Regions from separate parts of the Limnobaculum parvum genome, predicted to be linked through region 1. Evidence: predicted binding sites of a transcription regulator. Region 1 holds the regulator's gene; each other region holds the start of a gene.
The links. Region 1 encodes CRP, which controls carbon source genes, mostly activating them, when cyclic AMP is high. Its sites were predicted from a motif close to ATGTGANNNNNNTCACAT; they were not measured.

Region 1 (7,521 bases):
TAGGCGAGTTCCGCTACATCATTAGTCATATTAAATATTTGACGCAGGTGCTGTTGATACGTTTCCAGAGCGCTGTGGGCATTTCTACGCAACGTGGCACTTTGCCATTGAGGCCATAACCATAAGCTGCTGGCAAACGCCAAAATACAACCGATGACCGTATCTATCATACGAGGAAGCAGATAATTCATACCGCTATTGGAGATAATCTGTAGGGTGTAGAGCGCAGTAATCGTAAAACCAATCACAGCGATTCCATAATTCTTACGCACAATCAAATAGGAACAAAACGTCAGTACCAGCATTAGCACCAACATCAGGTTTTGAGAGTAGTAGAGATGAAGAATGGCGCCACCAGCAAGAATCCCAATCATGGTACCCAGCGAGCGGTGCTGAATACGTATTCGGGTGGCACTATAGCCGTTCTGGCTAACCACCATAATGGTCATGAGTATCCAGTAGGGTTTGGGAAGATTAAGCGTCAGGCCAATTCCAGCACCAGCGGCTAGTGTGATGCCAATGCGAGCCGCGTTTTTTAATGCGACAGATTTAAGTGAACAATAGTTTTTCAGCGCCAGCAGAAAAGGGAGATGACTCTGTATTGGCATCAACGTGCGGTTATATAGCGGTTTTTGGCGGCTAAGTAAGTGAGCGATACGGCTAAAATGGTAGTAACAAAAAGCGCCAACGGGATTATTCGGATGGTGATGGGCGATTTTTTCCAAGGCGGATAGGTCACTATTCATGTTGAATGGGACCGGACGGCGATGGTAGAGAATGTCATCAGCTAAAATCTGTAAACGGTGGCTAATGGTTTTTGCATTATGGCGAATAACGGCTTCAGCTTGGCTCTGCTCAACCAGTTTTTGTACTTCGCCGGGTTGATGCAGGCTAACGGTAATATGTTCCTGTAAATCGAGAGCAACCTGAAACGCCTGAATTAATCGCCGATGGCGAGGGTGTTTCAGGTTGGTAATCATATAGATTTGTTGGTAAACCAACGCGATGGTATCCATCACTTGCTGCTGGCGTAATAGTAATGGAGGGAGCGCCTTCTCCGGGTCGGTATGTTGAGTAAGTAAGCTGTACTTCTCATCCATATAATACGCCAACTGCCGGTAAAGCAGGCTGAGTGATTCTCGCATGGGTTGTTCTTGCCAAAGCCGAAACCACAGGCGGATAAACAAACCATACCAGACAGTACCAATGACAAATAATAGAGCCACTCGCCAAATGGGTAAATTGCCTGCCATACCGAGCGTAAAAATGGCGGTCACTAATGCTGCAGGCATTAACCGTCCATAAAGAGGACTGATTTCAGCCGTCACGCCAAATAATAGCGTCAGAATAAGCATGCATAGCGGCAGCGGAACAGACCACAACAGAAGAAACTGCAATAATACACTGCTGATAACAAACAACGTGGCACCGATAGCCAGTCGTTTGAAAAAGTGTTTATGGGGAGTATCGAGACCACCAATGCTGCAACAGGCAGGAACAAGCGAAAGTAAAAAGCCGGTTGGTAGATCGCCTAATAGCCAAAACAGAAACACGGGCAAACAGAGAACCAGAGTTTGGCGGAGAGCATAGTTGACTTCTGGATGATAAATAACTCGTCGCCACATAGGTCTCCCGGGAAAAGGGGAGCGGACATGGCTTCAGGAGGCCGTAAACATGTCCGCTTCTCTTTATTAGTTAACGGGTCCCGTAGACAACGATAGTTTTTCCATGAGCGGAAATCAGGTTCTGATCTTCCAGCATTTTTAAAATACGTCCTACCGTTTCACGGGAACATCCAACAATTTGACCAATTTCCTGACGGGTGATCTTGATTTGCATACCGTCTGGATGAGTCATTGCATCCGGCTGTTTAGCCAGATTGAGTAATGTTTGTGCGATACGGCCCGTAACATCAAGGAAGGCAAGACTTCCTACTTTCTCAGAGGTAACCTGCAAGCGGCTAGCCATCTGAGCGGATAAACGCATTAAAATATCCGGATTAACTTGAATGAGCTGGCGAAATTTTTTATATGAAATTTCAGCAACTTCACATGCTGTTTTTGCCCTGACCCAAGCACTGCGTTCCTGACCTTCTTCAAACAGGCCAAGTTCTCCGATGAAGTCCCCTTGATTGAGATAGGAGAGAATCATCTCTTTACCTTCTTCATCCTTAATTAGAACGGCTACGGCACCCTTTACAATATAGTAAAGAGTTTCTGCTTTTTCACCTTGGTGAATAAGTGTGCTCTTGGATGGATATTTATGAATATGACAATGAGATAAAAACCATTCGAGAGTAGGGTCTGTCTGCGGTTTGCCGAGAACCATTTGTTGTTATCCTCTTTGTAGTCACTGCCCAACACAGCAAAGCGAGAAGCTTGCCGAAAATCTTATCCGCCCCGAAGCATATAACTTGCCAAGTGGGCGCTATTATAACTGATGTAAAAAAGAATATAGAGGTGTTTGTGGGCTGGTGTTGCATCAGCCTGATTGAACTCTAATTTATCTATTATACCCACCCTATGGTTTTAACACAGGTTGAACCAAGAGTCTCGTGTTGTCTTGCTAAAATGAGGGCTAAGCGGCGCTGAATCGGGTTGTTCGCCTGTTTTACCCTCACTTTTCTATTCTAATATTCTGCCTTCTAATAATTGTTGTATTAAGGGTGTGATAATTAGCTCCATCGCCAGTCCCAATTTCCCCCCCGGAATTACTAAGGTATTTGTTTGGGAGATAAATGAACCCTGTAACATGACTAGTAGATAGGGAAAATCAATGCCTGTCAGCCCCCTGAAGTGAATAACCACGAGGCTTTCGTCCATAGTTGGAATGCTCTTCGCAGAAAATGGATCTGAGGTATCAACGGTGGGTACGCGCTGGAAGTTGATATGGGTTCGGGAGAACTGGGGGGTGATGTAATTGATATAGTCGTCCATCGAGCGGACAACCGAATCCAGCACGGCTTCCCGGGAGTGCTCCCGCTCCACCGTATCGCGGATTAGTTTTTGTATCCACTCTAGGTTGACGATAGGAACAACGCCAACCAGCAGATCGACGTGTTGGGCAACATTATGTTTCGCAGTGACGATGCCACCATGTAGTCCTTCATAAAATAGCAGATCGGTGGTTTCTGGTAAGGGTTGCCAGGGGGTAAATGTACCGGGTGTCTGGTTATAGGGAACGGCTTCATCATAAGTATGCAAGTACTTACGTGTGCGTCCGTTTCCGGTTTTTCCGTATTCAATAAAGCTGTTTTCCAGCAGAGCGAAGTCGTTAGCTTCGGGGCCGAAATAACTGATATGACGTCCTTGTTCTCTGGCTTTACGGATTTCCGCATCCATCTCTGGGCGCGTATAGCGATGGTAGGCATCACCATCTATACGTGCGGCATTTAAGCTTAACTGCTGAAATATTTTCCTGAAGGCCAAGCTAGTGGTGGTAGTACCGGCTCCGCTGGAACCGGTAACTGCAATGATTGGATGTTTTGCTGACATTAACCTGATTCCTTAATTCTCATGGTTATTACCAGAGCATAGTCGGATTGGTGCCGGGATGTCACAAAATTTTATTCCAAGAAATCAATACTCCGGATAAGGTTGTTCTTCCATATCATCACTGAACCGATCTTTGGGCATAATATTGATGGTTTCATGTAACTCTGACCAAACTAATATTATCTGACCGCTTTTTAGCTGACGCTTAACATCGTCCACTTTTTGTTGTAATGATCTTTCATGCTCTCCGTAATCGGTACCTTCACGCAGAACAAACGATTCGATAATACTTTCCAGCGTCTCGGGAGCCAGTTGCTGCCACGGGATCATCATTTATTTTTCTCCAGATAGTGGGTTAACCATTCAGGGATGCGATGCTCCAACCACATCTGCGGCTTTTTCCATGTGCCACTGACAAAGCCAACGTGCCCGCCATGTTCGGTTAATTGATATTCGATATTCTCCGGCAGGCTGTTCCGCTCAGGAATGACATCCGGTGACATAAAAGGATCGTCTTTGGCATGTATAATTAGCAAAGGAATACGTATCTGATGTAATACCGGCAGGGCGCTGCACTTTTGATAATAATCGGTGGCATCTTTAAATCCATGTAATGGTGCGGTGAGAGCGTCATCAAACTCACGGATTGAGCGAATATTTTTCAGTGATAAATCGGGCAGCGGCATAATACCGGGGTAGCGGACAAGCTTGCGTTTGGTGCTCTGTTTTAGCAGACCAAGCAGATATCGATGATAGACTCTCGACAGTCCTTGTTCCAGTCGACGTGAACAGGGATCGAGCATTAGCGGAGCGGAGACAATCACCGCCGCCTCAAGTGGAACTTGGTCGCCTTCTTCTGCTAAATAACACCCTAACATATTGCCACCCAGCGAGTAGCCTACTGCTGCAGTAGGAGCTTCTCCCAACGTATTTTGCAACCAGTTGAGAAAAAAGCGCGTATCGCTGGTTTCACCCGAATGATAAGCGCGAGGGCTGCGGTTAGGTTCACCGCTACAGCCGCGAAAATGCATGACAACTCCCAGCCAACCATTTTGACGACAAACCGCCAGCAAACCATGGGCATAAGGGCTGTAAAAGTTGCCTTCTAAACCGTGAAATAACACGAGCCGAGGCTTATGTTTCGCTTGGTGAGGATCTTCACTCCAAGCGATATCGAGAAAATCATCGTCTGGAAGTTCCAGACGCTGCCACACCGGTTTCAGGCTAATTTTTCTGCGGATAATCCGAGGTAATAGAGTTTGTATGTGTGGGTTAGCGGTGCCCGGTATGGGCCGAAATTGTGCATCCATAACAAAATTAAATTCACTCTTGGGGTCTTGTGCGATCAATATCACACTGCTAGCTTGAATGGAATGATTAAACATCTCTTACTGGTAAAGGGGTATACAGAATGGCGTTAGGTTGGTTTCTTTCTATGTCGATGTTTTTATGGATAGCGGCAGTTACACCGGGGCCGAATAATATGTTACTCACCTCTTCGACTGCTAATTTTGGTTTTACCCGCTCTTTACCGTTGATGTTTGGCATTATGATTGGCATGCAATTACTGTTGCTGCTAGTTGCCATAGGTGTTGGCTCGCTGGTGATCGCCTATCCTTCGTTGCATTTAGCGCTGAAAATTGCAGGTAGTCTCTATCTGATTTGGCTGGCATGGAAAATTGCGACTTCTCGCTATGAGAAGCTGGATACAGAGAAAGGAACAGCACAACCGGTTCGGCTATATCAGGGATTATTGTTACAGGCACTGAATCCTAAAGCCTGGTTGATGGGTATTGGCTCAATTGCTAGCTACAGCTTGGCTGGTGACATGTATAGTGCATCGGTGATTGCCATCAGCATTGCGATGTTTATGGTGAATCTGGTGGCTGGTTTTATCTGGATGGGTTTTGGTTCCGCGATTGGTCGTTTACTGCAAAGCCGCAAATCGTGGGCGATTTTTAATATAACCATGGGTATTTTGACGGCGGGCTGCGTGGCGCTTATTTGGTTGTAGCGAAATCGGAACATAATTAACCAAAGCGGTACTTACCATTGCCGCTCATATTTCTGATAGTTCAGTTTTGTACTTTAAGATAGCCAATCGTTGGGAGGGACGGGTGTTGGGGTCGACTTGGCGTAAGCCAACGACAAACAGGAAAAGCCCGGTTGAACAGCGCTGGCCCGCAGGGTGAAACACCATAAGGTGTTTCATAGCTGCCCCTAACCCGGCCAGGCCCAATGTGCTCCGTAGCTGAGTACAGACGGTTTACTGACCGTTATCGGTGTAGATATAAGCACATTGTTTTTACGGTCAGAATATTCGCAGATGCTGATTTATTAGGTTTGTCAGCAGTCTCAGGCGATGATATCACCGCCTCTGCTATTAATTCTTAATCATTCCCTTGATTAAAATTGGCGGTCATCTCTTCCAACTGCTCTTGTAGTTCCAGCCAGCTCATTTCAGTTTCTTCCTGAGCGGACTTCACGCTAACCTGCTGCTGTAGCAGTTTAGTGAGTTCAGCTTTTTTATCCGCCTCGTAAATGGCGGTATCCGATAGGGCCAGTTCAATATCGCTAAGCTGTTTTGCCAGCTTGTTTAGCTCAATATCCAGCTTATCGATCTTTTTACGAATTGGTTGAGTTTGAGTTCGAAAATCTGCTTCACGGCGTTTTTGATCTTTACGTGCTTGGGCGCTGTTAGCGGTAGGTTCTTTATCACTACCTTCCGGCTGCATTTCTTGTTTTTGCAGATCGGCTAACCACTGCTGATAATCTTCCAAATCGCCGTCGAAAGGCTCTACTTTTTTGTCATGAACTAAATAGAGCTCATCGGTAGTAGAACGCAGTAAATGACGATCGTGGGAAACCACGACCAGAGCGCCGTCAAAATCAATCAGTGCTTCGGTTAGAGCCTGACGCATATCCAGATCGAGGTGGTTAGTCGGTTCGTCGAGCAGTAACAGATTTGGGCGTAGCCAGACGATTAATGCCAGCACTAAACGGGCTTTTTCTCCTCCGGAGAAGCGCTCGGTATTTTCGCTGACTTTATCGCCGCGAAAGCCAAAACCGCCCAAATAATCTCGTAAGGGCTGTTCATATTCCTGCGGCGCCAGACGGCTGAGGTGTTGTAATGGCGATTCATCGGGGCGAAGGGTTTCTAACTGATGCTGGGCGAAGTAACCCAGTTTGATGCCTTTAGCTAAACCAATCTCTCCCTGTTGAGGGGCTAACTCTCCCGCCAACAGTTTGATTAGCGTCGATTTACCTGCACCGTTACGCCCCAGTAAACCAATACGTGAGCCGGGTACCAGATTCAGCTTGATGGATTGCAAAATGGTTTTATCGCCGTAACCCGCACTGACTTTTTCCATTCTCAGCAGAGGATTAGGCAGGCTTTCCGGCTGACGAAAACTAAAGCTGAAAGGATTATCAACGTGAGCAGGCGCAATCAGCTCCATGCGCTCTAACATTTTAATTCGGCTTTGTGCCTGTTTGGCTTTGGTTGCCTGAGCTTTAAAGCGATCGATATAGCTTTGCAGATGGGCAACTTTCTCCTGTTGGCTTTGATACAGTGCCTGCTGTTGTGACAGTTTAGTGGCGCGTTGACGCTCAAAGGAGGAGTAGTTACCGGTGTACTCAAACAACTGTTGCTGCTCGATATGCAGAATTTTATCCACGATAGGATCAAGGAAGTCTCGGTCGTGAGAAATCAGGATCAGTGTTCCTTCATAGCTTTTTAGCCATTTCTCCAGCCAGATAACTGCATCTAAATCGAGGTGGTTGGTGGGTTCGTCGAGCAACAGTAAGTCGGAGCGACAAAGCAGAGCCTGAGCCAGATTCAGACGCATACGCCAGCCGCCGGAAAAAGCACTTACCGGCTGCTGTAATTGCTCCTGAGAGAAGCCTAAACCGTGTAGCAGGCTGGAAGCTCGGGGATAGATAGTCCATGCTTGTATGGCATCCAGCTTACCGTGCAGTGACGCAATTTCATTACCATCATTTTTTTCATTAGCTTCAGCTAATGCAT
Region 2 (7,521 bases), 910 kb from region 1:
CACAGCTCCTTAGCTGTTATTTATCATCAGAGCGTTCAAGAGCCCGGTAAAGTGATTGTCGTGACAAATTAGTCACGATAAAGACGAAAATGTTCGCTGCATGCCAGCAATTGATCGCGAGTTAACATAAATACACCATCACCACCGCACTCAAATTCCAGCCAAGTAAATGGAATATCCGGGTATTCGTCCATCAAATGCACCATGCTGTTACCCACTTCGCAAATCAGTACGCCGCCTTCATTCAGATAATCTGGCGCTCGAGCCAGTATACGACGCACTAACTTTAAGCCATCGGTTCCCGCCGCCAGCCCCAGCTCCGGCTCATAACGGAACTCTTTCGGCAAATCGGACATATCTTCCGCATCGACATAAGGTGGGTTGGTTACGATCAGATCGTATTTTACCGGTGGCATATCGCGGAACAGGTCAGAACGAATGGGCGTAACGCGATGTTCCATACGATGGGCTTCGATATTTTGTTCTGTTACCGCTAGCGCATCAGCAGAAATATCAACGGCATCGACTTCAGCCTCAGGGAAAGCATAAGCACAGGCTATTGCAATACAACCGCTGCCGGTACACATATCGAGAATAGTCTGAGGTTCCTGAGTAATCAGCGATTCAAAACAATGATTAATCAGTTCACCAATGGGGGAACGAGGCACTAATACGCGTTCATCAACAAAAAATTCGTGACCCGCAAACCAAGCTTTATTGGTCAGATAAGCCACCGGTAAACGCTCGTTTACCCGACGAATAACTCGTTCAACAATGCGCTGACGTTCACTGAGCGTCAGACGAGAAAAATACATTTCCGGCGGAATATCCAGCGGCAGGAACAGTGTTGGCAGTACCAGTTGAACGGCTTCATCCCATGGGTTATCCGTTCCATGTCCATAATAAATACTTGCCGCATTAAAACGACTGACGGACCAACGCAGCATATCCTGAATGGTATGCATGTCGTTAACCACTTCATCTACAAAAATTTTGTCCAATGCGCCCTCCGGCAAGGAATAGAATATGCAAATAACCCCCTAGTTTGCCACGAAGCGTGTAACAAATCAGCTGTAATCAAATGTAATTCAGCTGTCCGTTCAGCACAAATATTGATACTCATTTTATATCTAACGTAGACAGAACGCGCTATCGGGTTACACTAAGCATTATCTTTTATCATATTTAGCCAATTTTGAACTCTTGAAGAAAAATAAATTTACCTTATCAGATGAAGAATATGCGTTATTTCGGGATTCCGTTCGCGGAGTGAAACCCCTGCGCCAAGATAAGGCCCTTCATCGCATCAAACCCAAAGTGAAGAAACGGCCGGTAGAACGTCTACTCCAAGAACAGATGGATGCCAGTTTCTATTTCTCTGATGAATTTCAACCGCTACTGAGTGAAGATAGCCCGATCCGCTACGTGCGCCCCGACGCCAATAGCTATGAAGTTAAAAAACTCAGACGCGGTGATTATTCGCCAGAGCTGTTTCTTGACCTGCACGGGCTTACGCAATTAGAGGCTAAACAGGAGTTGGGGGCGCTCATCGCCGCCTGCCGTCGGGAGCATATTCATTGCGCCTGCATTATGCATGGCTACGGCACCTATGTGCTGAAACAGCAGACGCCTCTTTGGCTAGCACAGCACCCGGATGTTGTAGCCTTTCATCAGGCACCTAAAGAGTTTGGTGGTAACGCCGCCATACTAGTTCTGATTGCTCAGGAAACAACGGAAGAACCGTCCTTATTCTGACTTCACGCTATTTTCACCTACACGGGTTAATCTGCTGGAAAATCTGGTTAGAGCAACCTCGGGGAATGGCCGATATGAGTAAAATACATCGAATAATCAATAACGCTATCTGGTTTACACTTTTTGGGCCGTTAGTTGGATTGATAATTGCAATACCCACCATATACATCAATATGGATTATCCTTCCGATTATTTCCATGATCTTCCTAAATACCTGCTGATAGGCCTGTTGATCGCTTATATCTGGGGAAGTTTACCCGCATTAGCAACAGGAATCATTCTTGCCTGTTTACCGCCTTCATATCAAGGCCTTCCTCTTGCTGCGTTGATTGGTGCTTTGGCTTCGGCACTACTTCCGATTACCGCATTTATTATTGTTGGCTATGGCATTGATATGCTATTAATTTCTGTTTTATGCGGAACCCTCTCATCGGTAGTCGTGTATCAGTCCATTCACTACTTACCGGCTATCAATTCACAGAAATAGCCACTACGGGTATCTGCCACATTCGGTATCACAACGCAGGACATTAATCTGTCCGTAAACCTCTCTGTATTATCGCGGCTGCTGAACCACGATTAATCTGATGAGGCATCAAATATGGATAGCATCCGAAATCGCGCCTGGCGGCTTTCACAAAACAAACGTAAAAAAACACCAGAGTGGTCGGGCAAAATACGACTATTGTGAAGAAAAGAACTGGAAGATGCTCTACACCCGTCATGTCAAGCTGGCAAGATCTGTGCAATTAGGTATTGAGTACCCCAGAATATCCAATACCCAACGAACGCTAAAAGCCAAGGAAGAGGCCTGACTGCCATATGAATGTGTTATTTATCTGTAGCCGTAACCAATGGCGAAGCCCTACCGCAGAACAGGTATGGCGTCGCCATCCTGAGCTTTCGGTTAAATCTGCTGGAACCAGTTGCAATGCCCGCAAGCCGTTAACCCCGACATTATTACGGTGGGCTGATGTTATTTGCGTTATGGAACAGAAACATAAAAACCGTATTGTGGCGGAATATCGGCGTCTGATAGCGCATAAAACCATTCACGTGCTGGATATTCCGGACGACTATCAATATATGGATCCGGAATTGGTTCGTTTGTTGGAGGAAGTGGTAGCACACAGGCTAGGACTCTAAGTTGGTCTTTCCGGCCGGGCGCTATGTCCGTTCAAACATATCTACTTTTACGGCCGGAATATCCAGAGGCTCATCTAAAAACGATTCAACAATTAATCTAACGAGCTTGGCGCTTGCTGCCAGTCAATGCTGCCATTGCCGGTTTCGGCATCCAGCGTGATCGCCGCCACAGCAGAAGTACCGAACATAGGTGGATAAATACCGCCGCAAAGTTCAGAGACCAGATAGCCCACCAGCGGTAAATGAGAAACCACCAATACGGAACCCACCCCATCTTGTGCCAGCGTCATCAGGTAATCAGCGGATAGCGTAGCATCTCCGCCCGGAGTCAGGGCTGAGAACGTTTCGATGGTAGAGGAAGGGGAGAGAGGAAATTCGTTTTTGACTACGTCCAACGTTTGCTGAGCCCGAACATAAGGGCTGACCAATACCCAATCAATTTCAGCAATTTTTTGCCGTAGCCAGAGCGCCATTTGGGCCGTTTCCTTGCGCCCACGTTCTGTTAAGCTGCGAGCCGGATCGCTGTCAGCATGATAACTGGCTTCACCATGCCGCATAATAAACACCTGCATGTTTGCTCCGTCCATTTATGGCTAACGCCGGTATTCCGGCGTTAGCGTTATTCTAAACTGTGCAATAAACTGGCGGCGATTAACGCAGGCCCAGTTGGAAAATCATGGTTTCGGCCTGACATGAGAATGTGAAATCAACACTCAGTTCAACGCCACCGGCAACGTCAGTTAAACGGCTTTCAATCAGGCAAGGCTCAGACTCGGTGGCCCGCGCTTTTTCTGTCAGCATTTTCAGCATGAGTTCGGCTTCGCCGCGATTGGTAAAAATATTTTGGTAAGACGCAGTGCAATCTGTGTTGTCCATCACGGTACCAACATCAACGCAACAACAAGCAGCAGTTTCTTGTGCATTACATTTTAATGAATCAGACATCGTACTCTTCTCCTGTGAATAAAACGGCTGAGTAGTCGTTTCATTTAAAACCTGAATGAGATCTAGCTCAAAATTTAATAATCTTTCCTATACTACTCTTCCTACCAAATTTACGCATGAGTTTTGTTATTGCCACATTAACCATATGGATAATTATTAATCACCCTTACCCATAGAATCAATATAATGAATTGATTATTCTAATTTTAATTATTTTTTACTTTGATATATGTTGAAGGATGTCTATTCAGTATGTAAAAAGTATTTACTTTTAAACAAAATATTAGGTCTTAATGCTTTCTAACCCCAATAATGGCCTTCAACTGGTCTAATCTGTCGCCATGACCTTACTCCCTACAATGCCGCCTCAATTATTACAATCCGTAATAATTCTTATAACTTTTTGAGATTTTGGTATGCACCACAAAAATATTTTAAGAAAGTCAGCATTGGCAATTGTTATCGCAGCAGTATCTTCTAATCTGTATGCTTCGGGCTTTCAGCTTCAAGAATCATCGGCTGCAGGATTGGGTCGTGCATTTTCCGGTGAAGGTGCTATTGCAGATAATGCAGCATCAGGCAGCCGTAACCCTGCATCAATGACGATGTTTGACCGCCCTACTTTTTCTGGTGGTGCCATTTACGTTCAGCCTACGGTAAAAATCAGCGGTACTTCACCGTCAGGCACAGACATGTCAGTTAGCGATATCACGCCGAATGAGTGGGTTCCCAACCTTCACTTTATCTACCCAATTAACGATCGTTGGGCTGTGGGTGGTTCTGCAACCAGCAACTTTGGCCTTGCTACTGAGTTTAGCGACGATTATACAGCCGGCCCTTTGGCGGGTAAAACTTCACTGAAAACCGGTAATCTTAATTTTAGTGCAGCCTACCGTATTAACGAATATTTCAGTTTTGGTGCTGGTTTTAATGCCATTTACGCTGAGGCAGAAATCAACCGCTATGCGGGTGAAAACAAAAACGGAATGCCAAAGGATACCGAAGTCGTCCATATGAAAGGCGACGAGTGGGGCTACGGCTGGAACGCCGGACTGCTATATGAAATTGATAAAGAAAACCGCATCGGTCTGAGCTATCGCTCTCAGGTAGACATCGACTTCAGCGGCGATTACAGCAGCGAACTACCATCTAAATATAATGCGTTACAGAAAGCGACTGGGATGCCGTGGGGAACCAATAGTCAAACCATTAACGGCGATTTGACCCTATCCCTACCTGAAATATGGGAACTGTCTGGATACCATAAAGTAGCACCAAAATGGGCGATGCATTATGGTTTAAGCTATACCAGTTGGAGCGAGTTTAAAGAACTCAATGCAACCGGTTCAGATGGGCAAACGCTGTTTTATAAGAAAGAAAACTTCCGTGATGCATACCGCATAGCATTAGGTACCACTTACTATCATGATGATACTTGGACATGGCGTGCCGGTATCGCATTTGACGACAGTGCTGCTCCTGCTGACACTCGTTCTATTTCTATCCCTGACCAAGACCGCTTATGGTTAAGTCTGGGATCAACTTATAACTTCACCAAAGATGCTTCAGTTGATGTTGGCGTATCTTATATGAACGGTCAGAAAGTGAAAATTGAAGAGAAATTGAACAATTCGGCCAAGAGCCCAACTTATACTTTCCATTCAGAAGGAAAGGCATGGCTATACGGTATCAACCTGAACTATACCTTCTAATTTCAGCCCTGCCGTTTTGTCTCTGACGCCACCCATAACGGGTGGCGTTATTTTTTGTTTAAACATTACCTGCATCACTACGCCTATCTATCACACAGACTTACTTATCGCACAAATAAAAAACCTCCGATAACAATCGCTGTTAATCGGAGGTCTACGATTTTTCAATCAAGGGATTAATTATTAATCGATATCATTCAATTGATCTTTCAGCGCATTCGCGTTTGGGTTCTTCTCAGCATCAACCTTACCGTCATTGACCAAGAAGTCATGGCGTTGGAAGTAAGCTTCACGAACAAAGATATACGGATCTGGTGAGTTAGCCAGCATCTGATCCTGATCGAGGAGTTGAGCGCGGCTTTCAATACCCTCAACGGTCCATTTACCCACAGAACCCCAGAAGGTTATCCAGCTTAGTACCGGATAAACATAATCCACATAACCACCACCTTCATCACGCAGGGTCGCAGAGCCATAAGCAGGTAATACGGCATAAGGCCCGTAAGGGACATCATAATGCCCCAACACCTGACCGAACGCTTTGTTATCGCCTTTTTTCAACTTGTCATTGGACATACCGGCAACATCGATAAAGCCGCCCATACCCAACAAAGTATTCACGAAAAAGCGGTTAAAATGGCGGAAACCATCATAAACGTTACCCTGTAAGAAATTGTTCACCATGCTCGCTGGCTCACCTAAGTTACTGGTGAAATTGCTGAGGCCATTACGCGCAGGCTGCGGCATATAATCACGCCATACCACCGCAACGGGGCGAACAACATACGGATCCATGAACTTATAGTTAAAATTGAACATGGAGCGGTTAAAACCTTCCAGTGGGTCCTGACGGGTTCCATCTTCGTTCAGGCTCCCACTGTTAGCACACCCGGTTAACATCACTCCGGCCAGTGCCATACTGATAAGACGGCGTTTCATTCTCTTCTCCCTAATATGCAGGCTTACAGCACTTACTGTTTAATATGTCCGATTGTCACGTCGACAGTTTCTTTACCGCTGAATGGATGAATATCACTTTCCCCAACCAAACGCTGGGTATCAGCCTGATCGTTACTGGTAATGGTCGCCTTCACTTTCACCTGCTTTAGGTTGGAAAGTAAACGTGCGGGCATCATCGAATTACTGTCATCTAATAACAATTCTAACGGAAATTTATCTAACGGCAATTGTTTAACTGCCACCGGTATTGGCGATTCACCATCCATTACCGCTATCATGACCCTTCCCTGTGCAGGTAAATGCGAGGTCATTTCTGGCGATAATACCAGTTTAACCGCTAATCGATAGCCGTTAGAGGTCACCTGAGCTTTAGCATAGGCAAGGCTACTTTTAATCACATCAATACCTTTGTCATCCGCAGGCAGCAGCGTTAACACCTTCTCCCAAGCCATAATCGCTTCATTGAAATTACCCTGACCAAAAGCATTCATCGCTAATGCCGACAGTGCGTCGGTATTATTGGGTTCCACCTTTAGGATATTTTTCAGCATATCGCTGGCCTGCTGAATATCATTCGGGTTATTAGAACGCGTCAGCAATTTAGCGTAGATGATCTGAATATAACTATCTTTTGGCGACAGCTGATGGGCTTTTTCATAAGCCTGTAATGCCATCTCACCATCGCCCAGCTTCAATCCGGCTAGTCCCAACATCGTCCAGTCACGGACATTGCTAGGGTCGGAAAGCAGCTCGGTACGCAAACCCAGTCCAAAGCGCGCAATATCTTCCGCAGCCACCAGTTGACCGCTATCTGCTTTCTGACGTAGCTCCGGCAACATTTTCATAATCTGCTGCCACTGCATCACCTGCGCTAAGCCACCGGTATGAAAATAAAGCCCCAGCGATACCACAACCAACAATAATACGCCGGGTATCAGTGCCGTCTTGCCAAGTGGAGTCTGTTTCACCGCACGTTCACTTTCCGGGATATCTTCCAGCAAA
Region 3 (7,521 bases), 210 kb from region 1:
CGCATCCATCGCAAATGACATACCAGCAGAGAAGATACCGCACATAACGGCCAAAACTAGACCCTTTTTCAGGTTGAATTCTTCAGCCTGAATACCAAGCGCCCGTTCTTTTAATAAGCCTGCATAGCTAACAATCGCAACCCCGATCACCGCAACAAATACCCCCAGCAGCGTCATTTGCCCGCCGGAAGTGCTCAGCAACAAGCCAAACTTGCCCTGTAATACCGGCGTCATCAGCGTACCGATGATTAGCGTTACCCCAATGGCAATGCCTATTCCCAGTGACATACCGAGAAAACGCATCGTTAAACCATAGTTAATATTGCCAATCCCCCACATCGCCCCGAACAGAAATATCGGTAACAGCGTCGCAATGGAGAACGAACCGTAATAAGCCCAAAAATCAGGCAACAGCAGATAGCTCACAGTCCAAGGAAGAATAATCCATGAGAAAAAGCCGCCGAGAGACCACATGGTTTCCCATGACCATTTTTTAACCTGTTTAAATGGCGCATAAAAACATGCTGCGCTGGCTGCGCCAACGAAGTGCCAGAAAATACCCAGAAGAATCGAACCACTCATACCGGTAACCCTTTATTATTAAAAATTATTAACCGCAGGGGCCGCAATCCGTATCGCGGCATTATAAATTAATGAGGCGCACCTCATCACTACAATGCCTTCATTCTAAAAATGAATCTGTCCGCCAGCCTTTATACCAGTGCCACAGTCTCACGAGGATTGGCAAAAAACAAAAGATCAAGGTGAGCCGAGTCACAAAATAATGAATTAAAACAATATGTATCGGCTAATCACGGTGGGCGGTATGGTTTGAAAAGGGTCATTGAACAAACAAAGGAGAGGGGATATAAAAAAATCCGGAACAAGAGAAGCCCCTCCTGTTCCGGTTGCCAGCCCCACTGGCAAAAGCGAAGTTACTAAAGACTAATCCAGATAGAAAACCTGACGTAATTCATCACTGACAGGACTATTATCCGGGTTGGAAGGCATAACATCGGACATATGCTTCCACCAGCGTTGGCAAACATCGGTTTTTGCTACCGCATTCCAACGCTCTTCTGATTCGATCTCAACATAACCAAACAACTGATGACCGCGCTCATCAAGAAAAATACTGTAATGGTGCGCCCCATGAGCCTTCAGCACCTGTTCCAACTCTTCCCATATCGGACTATGCCGTTGTTGGTACTCTTTATGTGAATCAGGATTTACTTTCATCAAAAAGGCTTTACGAATCATACAATTCATTCCTTTTACTGTCTGACCATCTGACAACAGGCGACCGATTTTTCGGCCGCCTGTTACTGTTACAAATTAACAGCCGATGCCATTGGCGTTACGCCAAAGCGTTTACCTAAAGCCACCAGTTCTTCAGAAGAGATAGTCTGCTTTTTACCGCCCATGGAACGAACTTTCACCATGATTTCCGCTGATTTTTCCGCCGTATCGATTAATCCAAATGCATCATCTAGCGTTGGCCCAGTACCGAAAATACCGTGGAATGGCCATAACACCAGCGAATGATGCTGCATTTGTTCTGCGGTGCAAACACCAATACCATCGGTACCCGGAACCATCCAAGGAACAATGCCAACCCCATCAGGGAAAACCACCAGACACTCGGTGCTGCCTTCCCACAATTCGCGGGTAAACACTTCATTTTTCAATTCCAGCACATAGCTAAGCGCAATCAAATTAGTCGCATGACAGTGCATGATAACGCGATCTTTACCTGCGCTAACGCCCATACGCACAATGTGCGACTGGAAATGAGCAGCCAGTTCAGAGGTCGGTAAACCGCCTTTATTCAAGCCCCACAAGATACGGTATCCAGTACCGTCCCCGTTCACTTGCAAAACCACCAGATTTTCAGCCGGATTTAACTGCACATTGCGGAAGAACTTGCCGGAACCGGTCACAATAAAGTAATGGTTTGCCAGTTGCGGCATTGACTGACTAAGCACCTCATGACGAGGTTCTGCATAGAAATCCTTTTGATAAGGTGCGATATCTTCAGGCAGCAAACGCAGGCTGATATTTCCGCCGTTACGCTCGTCCCAACCTTTAAGCCACATATCGCTGGTCGCTTTGACCATACCCTGAACAAACCATGAAGAAAGAATGTGTTGCATAATGAATAGCCCTTAACGTTTGCTGAGTACGGATTGTTCATATTGGCGAACAGTTTGTAACCACTCACTGCCCACCGGTACGTTATGGCGTTGACAGTAGGTTTCCCATACGGCCTGCCACGGTAAACTTTTTTGTTCTTCGAGCATTGCCAGCCTGGCGGTGTAATCACCATCCACTTCCAGCTTACGCAACATGTCAGTAGGTTCCAGCAGTGCACGCAGCAGTGCTTTCTTCATATTGCGCGTTCCGATTACCCAAGCAGCAATCCGGTTAATAGAGGCATCAAAGAAATCCAGACCGATGTGTACGCGATCAAACAGGCGGTTACGGATAATTTCATGCGCAATGGCCTGAGTCTCGTCATCCAACAGCACTACGTGATCGCTATCCCAACGAACTGGACGGCTGACGTGCAGCAGCAGATGCTTCACAAACAGCATAGCGGTAGAGATTTTGTCCGAGATAACTTCGGTAGGATGGAAATGACCTGCATCCAGACAAAGCGCCGTTTTACGGCTGGTGGCATAACCCATGTAGAATTCGTTAGAACCCACAGTAAAGCTTTCAGCACCAATACCAAACAGCTTACTTTCTACCGCATCGATATGATATTTCTCATCAATCTTCTCGCTAATCACCTCATCCAGCGCGGTCATCATGCGCTCACGGAAAGCAAAACGGTCAACGGTCAGATCTTTCATTCCATCTGGAACCCAAATGTTCATCACTGAAGCAGTGCCCAGTTCACGACCAAAATAGGCAGAGATACGACGGCTAGCCTGACAGTGCTCAATCCAGAATTTGCGGATCTCTGGATTCGCGTGAGACAGCGTAAAACCATCGGCGCTGAGAGGATGGGAGAAACAGCTTGGGTTAAAATCCAGCCCCATACCTTTTTGGCGAGCCCACTCAACCCAGTTGGCAAAGTGCTTTGGCTCAATTTCATTACGCTCAATAACTTTGTCAGATTCCAGATAAATAGCATGCAGATTAAGACGTTTTGGACCCGGAATTAACGCCAGTGCCTGTTCCAAATCTGCGCGCAATTCCACCGCGTTACGCGCTTTCCCCGGGTAATTCCCCGTCGCTTGAATGCCGCCCGTCAGAGCACCACCCATATTCTCAAAACCAGCAACGTCATCCCCCTGCCAGCAGTGCATAGATACGGGTAAAGTATCCAGCAGCTTCAGTGCGGATTCCACATCCACATTAAATTCAGCATAGCGGGCTTTGGCCAGATTCCAGGCCTGGTCAGTTGATGTTGTCATAGTACAAATTCCTCATAAGAGTGGCTGAGTGCCTGAAAGCGGCACCAGTGTTGTGCAAAATCGAAAACAGGGTTTGGGGTATAGCAGTTCAGCGGGAAGCTTTCTGTTAGTAGCTTGCGATAGCTGGCAACGCTATCAATTTCGCCCAGCGCCATCAGTTGGCAGCCAATATTTCCCAGAGTGGAAGCCTCAACCGGACCGGCTAATACCGTCAGTTGACAGACATCGGCACAAAGTTGGTTCAAGAAAGCATTCTGACAACCGCCACCAACGATATGTAATTGCTTAATTGGTTGCCCTTGCAGCGCAGAAAGCTCCTGCATGACCTGCCGGTAGAGCATGGCTAAGCTATCAAAAATACAGCGCGCCAATTCTTCCGGTGTTTGTGGAACCGGCTGCTGGTGCTCAGCACAGGCCTGACGAATCTCTTCCACCATAGAGGCTGGATTAATAAACCGTTCATCATTGGGATTAATCAGACTGGTGAAGGGAGGCAGTTCCGCCGCTTTAGCAATCAACTGCGGCAGATCGGTTATTGCCAGTTCGCTGCAGATACGCTGCAACAACCATAGCCCCATAATATTTTTCAATACGCGGTAAGTACCGTTGATACCACCCTCGTTGGTGATATTGGCGGACATCGCCTTCAGGTCATTAAACGGACTGATGCTTTCAATCCCCATTAAAGACCAAGTGCCTGAGCTCAGGTAGGCGCAATGATATCCGGTTAATGGTGCAGCAATCACCGCACTGGCAGTATCATGGGTAGCAACAGACACCACCGGAACAGCGCGACCTGACGGCGCCTGCCACTCACCAATTGGCGTTCCTGGTTGGGATGGTTTAGTCAGCCAATGTGCCGGAATGCCTAGATAATCCAGCAGTTCCTTATCCCAATCACCGCTGCTCAAATTGAGCATTTGCGTGGTACTGGCATTGGTATATTCGTGGTTAATTTTGCCGGTGAGGCGATAGTGCAAATAGTCAGGCATTAACAGCAGATGCTTAACCTGTTCAATCAATTCCGGCCGCTGCTCACTGAACGCTTTAAGTTGATACAGCGTATTAAAGGGCAAAAACTGAATACCGGTTTTCCAGTACAAGTTTTTCTGACCCAGCTCATCCATCACTTTCACCATCATGCCATCGGTACGATGATCCCGATAAGCATACGGCAGCCCGACCCGCTCTCCTCGCTTATCCAGTAAAACGTAGTCAACTCCCCACGTATCAATACCGATACTGGAAATCCGCACGCCATTATCATCAATGATGGTCAGCCCGGTGAGAATTTCGCGCTCAAGCGCTTCCAGATCCCAAGTATCGTGACCGTCAACTGGCGTCAGACAATTGACGAACCGGTGAATCTCTTTAAGCGTCAAGCGTTGAGTTGAAGTACACCACGTTGCCAGCATCACCCGTCCACTGGATGCGCCTAAATCAATAGCGACAATATTGCGCACGCTCATAGTAACCTTCCCTTTATTCATTTATAGCGGGAAGTCTACGGAGAGTAAGCGGCTTCTACCTTCGGGCCATTGCCATGCCACCCGCAGGATTGGCAAAATAACAAAGACTGGTGTGAAATCGATCACAAAATGGCAAAACCGCATGCCGTATCGATACCAAAACGTAATGTGACCTTCTGCACAAACTCATCAATAAACTCATCAATCTTAAAAAAATGGTTATTTTTGGCCAATGTCGCGTCTGATTTCTAAGGCGAACCGTTCCAGTTTTCCTCTAATATTTCTCCATATCGTGTTGAAAGGAGTCACAAAATGACCTTACTAAAAAGTGATGGTTTTTTTGCATCGGATGCCTCAACGGTTGCTATTGAAAGCCGGGCACCGCAATGTGCTTTTCCTGAACATAGCCATGATTTCTATGAGATCGTTCTTGTGGAACATGGTTCCGGTGTTCATATTTTTAATGACACCCCCTATGCACTGTGCAGCGGCACCGTTTGCTTTGTTCGCGACAAAGATCATCACCAGTTTGAAAACGTTGATAACCTACATTTAACTAACGTGCTGTATCGTTCACCAAAAAACTTTCGTTTTCTTACGGATATCGAAGCTTGGTTACCCGGCTCCCATCCTCAGCAGCAATCACACTGGCAAATCAACTCGTCTGCACTGAAAAAGGCGAAAAATTGCATTGATTGCCTGCAAACAAGCGCAAACAGTAGCGAGCTGGAAGATATTGCCTCTAGCGAAGGTTTGTTCTTACAACTGCTGATGTTACTGCGGCAAAGTTGCTTCGAAACCGTAAAGCAAGATAGCCGAGAAGCCTGCGTTGGCGCACTGCTTAACTGGTTACGTAATAACTACAGTGAAGAGGTTAACTGGGAAGAGCTGGCTGACAGTTTCTCTCTGGCGCTACGCACCATGCACCGTCAAGTGAAACAGGCAACCGGCATGACGCCCCAGCGTTATCTCAATCGACTCAGACTGCTAGAGGCTCGGCGGCGTCTGTTTCAAAGTGATGACAATATTACGGATATTGCCTATGCCTGTGGATTTAGTGACAGTAATAACTTTTCAGTTCAGTTTCGGCGGGAGTTTTCACTGTCACCGCTGCAAATGAGAAACACCATAAACCACTAATAACAACACGTTACTTTAATCATGGTAACTAATTACGACCAGATTAAGACCTCCATCACCGTAATGCTGACTGTGATATGTCACACTAGATACCAGAAGTGCCGACAGGGAAACAGATCGCATGTCATTACTGAAACTTCATACTCATGACTTTTTCTTTAGCGCAAAAAATACGGTAACCGTTGCCGAACGGTTACCTCAACCCGCTTTCCCTATCCATACCCATGATTTTTATGAGTTGGTCATTGTCCGACGCGGTAATGGCCTGCATATCGTCAATGATGTGCCCTACTATATTACCTGTGGCGATCTATTCTATATCAATGCCCGTGACCATCATGGCTATGAATCAGTTAACGATCTAGAACTGAATAATATTCTCTACTGCCGTTCACAATTAAACCTAGTGGCAGACTGGGAAATGTTGATCCCCGGAGATAACCACAGCCAAGAACAGCGCTACTGGCGGTTGGGCATTCAGGGGATATCTGCCATTCAAACGGTGATTGATGCGCTGGCAAAAGAGTGCATGAAATCGGATGCCCTCTCCATTCAGTTAAGCGAATCCCTGTTTTTGCAGCTAATCCTATTGTTGCAGCGGTATCGCCACCCACCAGATAGCCATCAACTGGCGGATGCACAATTGCTAGACCGCCTGATGCTAGACCTGCACGCCGGTATCGGTAATGCATTCCGGTTGGAGGATTTCTGCCACCGCCACCAACTCTCGCCGAGAAGTATACAAACGCTGTTTAAGCAGCATACGGGCGTCAGTATCAGCCACTACCTCCGCCAACTCCGGCTGTGTAAGGCAATGTCGCTGCTGCGACAAAAGCAGATGCAGATTAGTGAAATATCGTCAGAATGTGGCTTTGAAGACAGCAACTACTTTTCTGCCGTGTTTAGCCGGGCGCTAGGCATATCCCCCAGTGAATACCGCCACCGTTTCCGTTAACATGCTATTTGTTTATGTATACTTGCGTCACCTCAGTCAGGGGGAAATTAGGTTATGATTAAACTATGGCAAACAACAGGACTGGACATGCCACACATTAAAACAGGATTGATAGCCTGCATTTTGCTGAGTATGACGGTGAGTACTTCTGTGGCAGCAAGTAATATGGTGCTTTCAGGAGAATATACCTTCTATACCGACGCAATGAGTCTGGAAATGATTGGTCAGAATATCTGCATGTTCCCTGATGCTCAAAGCGGTAAACAAATCCCCCGCAGTAAGAGCGATGAACGTGACCTTTGGTTCTGTTTCAGTGATTACCAGCAGGCTAGGAAAGCGTTAGATATTCCCGCCAAACCCCCTAAACAAGGCTGTGGTTACAGCGGTAAGCTGACTGTGGAAGTGGCGGATTATCATATTAATGAGCTACAGAATGATGACTTTGATATAGCCAAGCTGGTGAAGGTGATCGACCATGATAAGCCGGAAGTGATTGAGTGCCAGCCGTAAATGGGAGACTGCTGTAATGCAAATC
Region 4 (7,521 bases), 1.8 Mb from region 1:
TCAGTTAATTGTTGGGCCGGACGCGACAACCTGTGCGGTTATTGCTGCGGTAGTTACGCCATTAGCGGCCGGTAACAGTGAGATGCAGTGGCAATTAACCATCATCATGACCCTGATTATGGGAGGATGGTGCATTTTGGCGAGCAAGTTCAGGCTGGGAGCATTGGCAGACTTACTCTCTCAACCCATCCTGACCGGATTACTGAATGGCGTTGCTATCACCATTATGGTAGGGCAGATTGCTAAAATCCTCGGTATTCATATTAATGCTAATCAACTGATAGAAAAAATCATTGCCATACCATTCCAAATTATGGATAGCCATTTGCCGACTCTAGGTATTTCGGCATTAACGTTGCTGTTGTTAATCGGGATCAAAAAGTTTCGTAGGCAGTGGCCTGCTCCTCTCATTGCTATTGTCGTCACGACGGTATTGGGGTGGGGAACGGATATCCAACAATATGGCGTAGAGACCATCGGCGCAGCAGGGTTTGATTCTGGTCTTCCGATGGTTAACTGGAATCATTTTCAACCGGGCCTGATGCGAGAGTTGGTTATTCCAGCGCTTAACTTAGCGCTAATTAGCTTCGTTAGTCTGATGCTAACTGCTCGTAGTTTTGCCGCTAAAAATGGCTACGACATTGATGCAGATGCAGAATTCAGAGCGTTGGGTATTGCGAATATCATGTCGGCAGTATCGCAAGGGTTTGCAATCAGCGGCGCTGATTCCCGTACGGCAGTTAATGATGCGAATGGTGGAAAGAGCCAACTGGTCTCCATTATTGCGGCGTTGGTCATTGCTTTGGTCGTTTTATTTCTGACTAAGCCATTACAATTTATTCCAGTTTCTGCACTTGGTGTAGTACTGGTCTATTCGGCGTGGTCATTGATAGATTTACGCGGGATATGGAATCTTAGACGGCGTAATCGGCAGGCATTTAGTTTGGCGATTTTTACTTTTGTTTGCGTGTTATTAATCGGTGTTATTCAGGGAATAGGTTTAGCCGTACTGTTGGGGCTATTACAGTTTTTACGTACGGTGTTTCGGCCAACAGAGCAACTACTTGGCGTCAATGAAGATGGTATGATCCATTCATTGGGAAATACGACAGCGGTTAAAGCGGTTCCTGGGGTAATGATGTACCGATTCAACTCTCCGCTGACTTATTTTAACGTAGCCTATTTTAAACGCCGTATCTTAAATTTGGTGGACAGTACGCCATATCAGCCTCGCTGGGTGGTGATTGATGCGGTGGCTAGTTTTACTTATGCCGATATCAGTGTGCTGGCATCTATTGATGAACTGAAGCGAGATCTTAAATTACGTCAGATTAAACTAGTATTAGCCGGGCGTAGAACAGAGTTGACCCGCTGGTTTAAGGATAATCGACCGGCAATGAAGGAGGAGGAGATCATGCTAGTTCCCGATCTCTATCTGGCGCTTAAATTTATTCAGAGTAAAGAAAGTGTACAGACTTCAGAAGAACCATCCTGAAGATGAATTTGTCGAGGATATAAAAACCGGTAACAACCGGTTTTTATTGATTTTCATGTCGGTTTAACCTGCATATACAGCCGGAACAGGTAGACAAACAGAAATGCCGTCACCAGATTGCTGATGGCGCTAAGTAACAGTGCGACAGCCATTGGCGATACGGCAGATAAATTGATCGTGATCACCAGCAAAATGAATTTAGTTGACAGTGTAAATAGCAGAATAGGAAGGACAATTCTCAGATTGGCAAACGCCATCCCCCAACTGGTGCTAATGGCATAAATTAAACCCTTACGAGATTCCAACATAATAATAGGGGATAACACCAACACAAACGCAAAAAAGAGGCCAGGCAGTAGGTATAAAGATAATCCAAAAGTAATTAACATTGACGAGATAACAAGTAAAACGATTAACATTGGCAATGAAGTTATTGAAGAACCAATTGCTCTTAAGGCACTCGATGATTGCCCTTGAGAGACCTGAATAACCAGTGTGATTGTTCCAGCAATAAGCAGTGTTTGACTGAGTAAAAAGCTCAGAGCCATAGCGCCAAATAGTGGCGCCGCTGTTTCAACAATGGCTAATTGCTGTTCATGTGACATCCCTTTAATGATTTGTTCCACTTCTCCACGCGTCATAGCGGAAGAGCCAACAGACCCAGTGATCATCTGATGAAGACCCGTAGTATCCGGCATCATGGCTTGAAGCAAAACATAAGATATAAATGACGCCAGTAATGCCAGCATAATGAAGCTGGATAATTGGTTACGTATGAAATTTACGCTGTCACGGAAGAGGGAATTGGCCGTGATGGGCATGGAGTCTCCTGTCTAAAGATAATATGGACTATTGTGGTGATTGTAACCTGTTAACCCATACTCTTGAACTTTATTATCCATGCTGATGGTTATCAGTAGAAAATTAAGCTGCCATCATGTTGTCGCTAAGTCATGATACCCGTTCAGGTATTAGGATTTCTTTCTTTTGATGAAGATATCAGTATCGCTAAATGCGTTGCATATCGATGAATGCTTATCTAGATCAAATGTGGAATATCAGTAAAAAATAACTAATTTGTTGATCTCGGTGTTGTGTCAATTTTTGTCATGAACTGTGATCGGTATTGGATCCAATTTACTACCAATGAGGTATATTTCACACACATTTACCCTAAAAGGAATATGGATAATGAAAAAACTCCCTCTGGTTTGTTTAATTACTGCAACATTAGCACCTTCATTTGCTTTTGCTCATCAGGCAGGTGATTTTTTATTCCGAGCTGGTTCCGTTACAGTGAGACCGAATGAAGGTTCTGATAATGTGTTGGGTCTGGGCTCATTTAACGTCAATAATGATACACAGCTTGGATTAACTTTCGGTTATATGATTACGGATAACATCGGTATTGAATTGTTAGGTGCGACACCGTTCAATCATGATGTTGGCTTAAAAGCCACAGGTACGATTGCGACAGTTAAACAATTACCACCATCACTAATGGCTCAGTATTATTTTGGTAGTAAAGAGAGCGTATGGCGTCCTTATTTGGGGGCGGGTATTAACTACACCACATTCTTTAGTGAAGACTTCAATAATACTGGCAAAAGTGCTGGTTTAAGTAACTTAAGCGTTGATGATTCATGGGGAGTGGCGTTACAAGCGGGTGTTGACTATAACGTTGATAAAAACTGGGTAGTGAATACTTCTGTGTGGTGGATGAACATCGATACTGATGTTAACTTCACATCAACCGATGCGGCGGGTAACCGTACTGGTCATAGCATCAGTACGCGACTTGACCCATGGGCATTTATGTTTGGTGTTGGCTATAAGTTCTGATTGAGTTAGCCAGATGAAATTGAAACGCCGGTGACACCGGCGTTTTTGCTACTTACCTTGATATTTAGGTTATTCATCATCATTTTTTAGCAATAATTTCCAACCGGCTACATCCTCCCAATATTCCTGCTCTTTTTCCAGATCGGCGAGTACCAAGCTATTTTTATCTAGATACTGAGGCGGGAAAATCAGTGTGATATGGTAGTCATCGCTATAAAGTCGACAATACTCAGGCTCTGTCGTTGCTTGGCGTTGATTGTTCAACAGGATCGCCAAGCGAAGAATTTGGATCAGCGGAATAAACTGACGCTTCTTCACTAAATTAAAGTTGGGGAGTTCATCTAATTTTATCCCTTTACGATGAAAGCGAACTAGAGAGGCTAACAGAAGTTGATGCTCCTGATTAAAACCTGGCAGGTTCGTATTTTGAAGAATATAGGCGGAATGGCGCTGCATACTACTGTGGTTAATGCTTAATCCCACTTCGTGTAACATAGCGGCCCAACCAAGCAAGGCTTCCAACTGAGGGTTTGCCAGTGAGGGGCTTTGAGCAAGCCATTGAGCATAGAATGATTGGGTAGTGGTTAATACTCGGTTGGCCTGTTCCCGGTCAATATTGTAATGTTCAGCTAAACTGATGGCCGTTCTGCTACGAATATCCTGATGGCGGAAACGGCTCTCCATTTCATACAGAACACCTTCTCGCAACGCACCATCAGATAATCTTAGCTCTTTAATTGCCAGTGCATTAAATATGCCGCATAAAATAGCTAGACCGGGAACAAAAACGCTTTGGCGATCGGGAGACAGGCCTTCTAAATCAATAGCATCGAAGGATTTGAATTTGAGTGTAGCATTAACCACTTGCTCCAGACGTTCAGGCGTAATTATGCCGTCTCGTTCTCCCATTTCTTCAACAAGCACATTGTGTACGGCTTTAATGGTTCCTGATGCGCCTAAGGCATATTGCCAGCCCTGAATACGGTATTGCCAGGCCAGATTTTCCAGCTTTTGTTCTGCCGCCAGTTGTGCACGTTGGAAATTCTGCTTAGTGATCTGATTATTGGGAAAGAATAACTTGGCGAAGCTGACGCATCCCATACGCCGACTCTCAGCAATAATCGGTGAGAAATCTTCGCCAATAACCAATTCGGTAGAACCACCGCCAATATCAATAACCAGTTTACGGCCTTTTTCCGGTTGGGTATGGGCCACTCCCATATAGATCAGACGAGCTTCTTCTTGTCCTGCGATAATTTCAATTGGATAGGGCAGAATTTCACTGGCGCGCTGTAGAAAATCTTGGCCGTTTACTGCCAGACGTAAAGTATGGGTGCCAACGATACGCACACTGTCTGGAGAGAAGCCCTGAAGGCGCTCCGCAAATAGGCTTAAACAGTTGAGTCCACGTAGTATCGCTTCTTCACTGAGATAGTTATCCCTATCCAGACCATCAGCCAGATGAACTCGCTGTTTCAAACGACCTAAAATTTGCAATGCTCCGTTAACAACACGGGCGATAACCATATGAAAGCTGTTAGATCCTAAATCAATAGCGGCGATTTCTTGTGGTTTTGTTGTTATTGAATCGTTTAAATGCATTATTATTTCTCTGCTATATCCGTCGACTCTATGTTGGACGGCTGTTCCAATGCTTTCAGATAGTCATAAATGGCAATTTGCGAACGAACTTTTCGGCGGTTTCCTCGAGGTACATATTGATTATTTAACTCTTTATCAATAATGCGGGCTTTAACCGTGTCAGAGAGTTGAATATCAATGATATCGAGAACCCGTTGTTTAAGCACCGGATCGAGAATGGCAACGCCGACTTCAATACGGTAGTCAATATTTCGGGTCATCCAGTCAGCCGAGGAGATAAATACCTGGTTGTTGCCCTGATTCTCAAAAATATATACGCGAGCATGTTCCAAGAATCGGTCAACGATACTGGTAACTTGAATATTTTCGCTAATACCAGGGAGATTAGGCACCAGTGAACACATACCGCGTACAATAAGGCGAATTTTCACGCCGGCACCAGAAGCCGCGTAAAGTCTGTCAATTAGCTCTTTGTCTACTAGATTGTTAATTTTTAAAGTGATACCCGCATCCAATCCTGCCTGAGCAAAGGAAATTTCTCTGTCGATCAGCTTGTTAAGCATTAAGCGAGAGTTTTGAGGTGAAACCAGTAAATGCTCAAAACTAACGGGACGATAAGGATTTTCAATAAAGTTAAATACTCGGCGTACTTCATTAGTAATACGGGAATCTGCGGTAAGCAGAGAAAAGTCAGTATAGAGACGGGCGGTTTTCTCATTAAAATTACCGGTACCAATATGGGCATAGCGAACAATCTGACCATCTTCTATTCGAGAAATAAGGAAAAGTTTGGCATGAATTTTCAGGCCAGGGGCCGAGAAGATAACGTGCACCCCCGCTTCCGTTAAGCGTTTCGCCCAATGAATATTGGCTTCTTCATCAAAGCGTGCCTGCAGTTCTACAACCACAGTGACTTTTTTGCCATTGTGTGCAGCATTAATCATTGATTCGATAATGCGAGATTCTTTGGCAACTCGATAAATATTAATTTTGATGGCTAATACGTTGGGGTCAAATGACGCCTGACGAACCAGTTCAAGAACATGCTCGAAAGTATGGTAAGGATAGTAGAGCAGTACGTCGCGCTCTTTGATGGCATCAAATCCATTACGGAAATTATTGAACCAGATGTGTCTTAAACGGGGTAACGGTTTATTGACCAGATTGGCCTTACCAACATTTGGGAAACTGATAAAGTCTTTAAAATTATGATATCGGCCACCGGGAATCACCGAGTCATAAGAGGAAATACCCAGTTTTTTACGCAGGATTTCCACCATATCATTTGGCATATCACGTTGATAAACAAAACGAACAGGTTCTGCAGTGAGACGCTGTTTCAGGCTGGAGGACATAAGTTCAAGCCAGCTGGATTCCATTTCGTTTACTAGGTCATATTCGGCATCTCGAGTCATTTTCATCGAGTAAGCATCGAGAGACTGATAATCGAAGAAGCCTTTAAAGATATCATCAAGGCAAAAACGAATAATGTTATCTAACAAGATCATTGGCTTACGCCGGCGAGGTGGCTCAGGCGGCAAAGTAATAAAACGAGAGACCTTATTAGATGGAATTTCTAACAGGGCATAGTCTTTCTTCTCTGCATTAATTACGATTTCAACGGCCAAATAGGTGTAGTCGTCTTTTAAAAATTCAAGCAGGCTGATGTCGTTATTAAGCAGAATAGGGGTAATGTGTTGTCTAAGATGGTTTTTGAAGTAATGACGTAGCCAGATTTGCTGGTTTTCAGATAATTGACGTTCATTGATCAGAAACACCTGATTACGGGCCATTTCCAGCAGCAGTTCATTGTATAAGTTGTCAAATTCTAGGTCAGTCTTTAATACTTTGGCCTGAATTTTTTTTAAAACCTGTCTGGAGCTGGATGCAGATCCTTGTTCTTCTTTAATCAGAATACGCCGTTTTACATCGGCAAAACGAACCTTGTAAAACTCATCGAGGTTGCTGGAATAGATGCCTAAAAATCGGATCCGCTCAATCAACGGGTTACTTTTATCAGCAGCTTCCTGTAACACCCGCTCATTGAACGATAACCAGCTCAGTTCTTTCTCAATATAGAGCTTTTCCTGATTCATCATGACTCCGTGACAGCTGAATAATAAGACCATTATGGCGATTAGTGTGGGGGCAAGTCCACAGATACCTGAGAGGAATTGTTCTGCAGTTAATAGTTTAGCCAACCTTGGTAAGATCGTGCATCTCTATGAAGAAGCATCTAAACAACCGCCGATAAATATAAATAGCTCAAACAATAAAGACGTATTCCATTGGGATGAAATACGTCTTTATTACGATGGTGAAAATCACCCTAAATCAATAAACGGCGATTTTTAGAATGCGCTGGTGTCTTTGAACAGACCCACTTTCAGATCGGTTGCGGTATAAATTACGCGTCCATCGACTAATACTTCGCCATCGGCTAATCCCATAATTAAACGGCGATTAACGATACGCTTCAGATGCAGACGATAAGTCACTTTTTTCGCCGTTGGTAATATCTGACCAGTAAGTTTAACTTCACCCACGCCTAATGCACGGCCTTTACCTTCACCACCTAACCA

Region 2: a site for CRP is predicted at 3,903-3,920, ahead of HYN51_RS10290 (YfcZ/YiiS family protein). Genes of this name have one in related genera too.
Region 3: a site for CRP is predicted at 5,002-5,019, ahead of rhaB (rhamnulokinase). Genes of this name have one in related genera too.
Region 4: a site for CRP is predicted at 2,642-2,659, ahead of ompW (outer membrane protein OmpW). Genes of this name have one in related genera too.

The regions. Positions count from the first base shown of each region.
Region 1 covers NZ_CP029185.2:3,348,996-3,356,516, reverse strand. Annotated here, with positions in the region: gene HYN51_RS14155 (YccS/YhfK family putative transporter) at 1-1,625, opposite strand, end outside; gene crp (cAMP-activated global transcriptional regulator CRP) at 1,696-2,328, opposite strand; gene HYN51_RS14145 (phosphoribulokinase) at 2,625-3,494, opposite strand; gene HYN51_RS14140 (YheU family protein) at 3,579-3,827, opposite strand; gene HYN51_RS14135 (hydrolase) at 3,824-4,804, opposite strand; gene HYN51_RS14130 (LysE family translocator) at 4,906-5,508, shown strand; gene HYN51_RS16420 (hypothetical protein) at 5,554-5,706, opposite strand; gene HYN51_RS14125 (ABC transporter ATP-binding protein) at 5,885-7,521, opposite strand, start outside.
Region 2 covers NZ_CP029185.2:2,439,403-2,446,923, forward strand. Annotated here, with positions in the region: gene prmB (50S ribosomal protein L3 N(5)-glutamine methyltransferase) at 69-1,001, opposite strand; gene smrB (endonuclease SmrB) at 1,204-1,755, shown strand; gene HYN51_RS10270 (hypothetical protein) at 1,830-2,243, shown strand; gene HYN51_RS10280 (low molecular weight protein tyrosine phosphatase family protein) at 2,579-2,902, shown strand; gene sixA (phosphohistidine phosphatase SixA) at 2,995-3,474, opposite strand; gene HYN51_RS10290 (YfcZ/YiiS family protein) at 3,554-3,847, opposite strand; gene fadL (long-chain fatty acid transporter FadL) at 4,264-5,559, shown strand; gene mlaA (phospholipid-binding lipoprotein MlaA) at 5,743-6,498, opposite strand; gene ccmI (c-type cytochrome biogenesis protein CcmI) at 6,531-7,521, opposite strand, start outside.
Region 3 covers NZ_CP029185.2:3,556,364-3,563,884, forward strand. Annotated here, with positions in the region: gene rhaT (L-rhamnose/proton symporter RhaT) at 1-582, opposite strand, end outside; gene rhaM (L-rhamnose mutarotase) at 946-1,260, opposite strand; gene rhaD (rhamnulose-1-phosphate aldolase) at 1,329-2,153, opposite strand; gene HYN51_RS15040 (L-rhamnose isomerase) at 2,166-3,422, opposite strand; gene rhaB (rhamnulokinase) at 3,419-4,891, opposite strand; gene rhaS (HTH-type transcriptional activator RhaS) at 5,204-6,031, shown strand; gene rhaR (HTH-type transcriptional activator RhaR) at 6,153-6,986, shown strand; gene HYN51_RS15060 (hypothetical protein) at 7,041-7,496, shown strand.
Region 4 covers NZ_CP029185.2:1,531,408-1,538,928, forward strand. Annotated here, with positions in the region: gene HYN51_RS06160 (SulP family inorganic anion transporter) at 1-1,495, shown strand, start outside; gene HYN51_RS06165 (YciC family protein) at 1,549-2,316, opposite strand; gene ompW (outer membrane protein OmpW) at 2,687-3,337, shown strand; gene ppx (exopolyphosphatase) at 3,407-4,939, opposite strand; gene ppk1 (polyphosphate kinase 1) at 4,942-7,035, opposite strand; gene fabA (bifunctional 3-hydroxydecanoyl-ACP dehydratase/trans-2-decenoyl-ACP isomerase) at 7,291-7,521, opposite strand, start outside.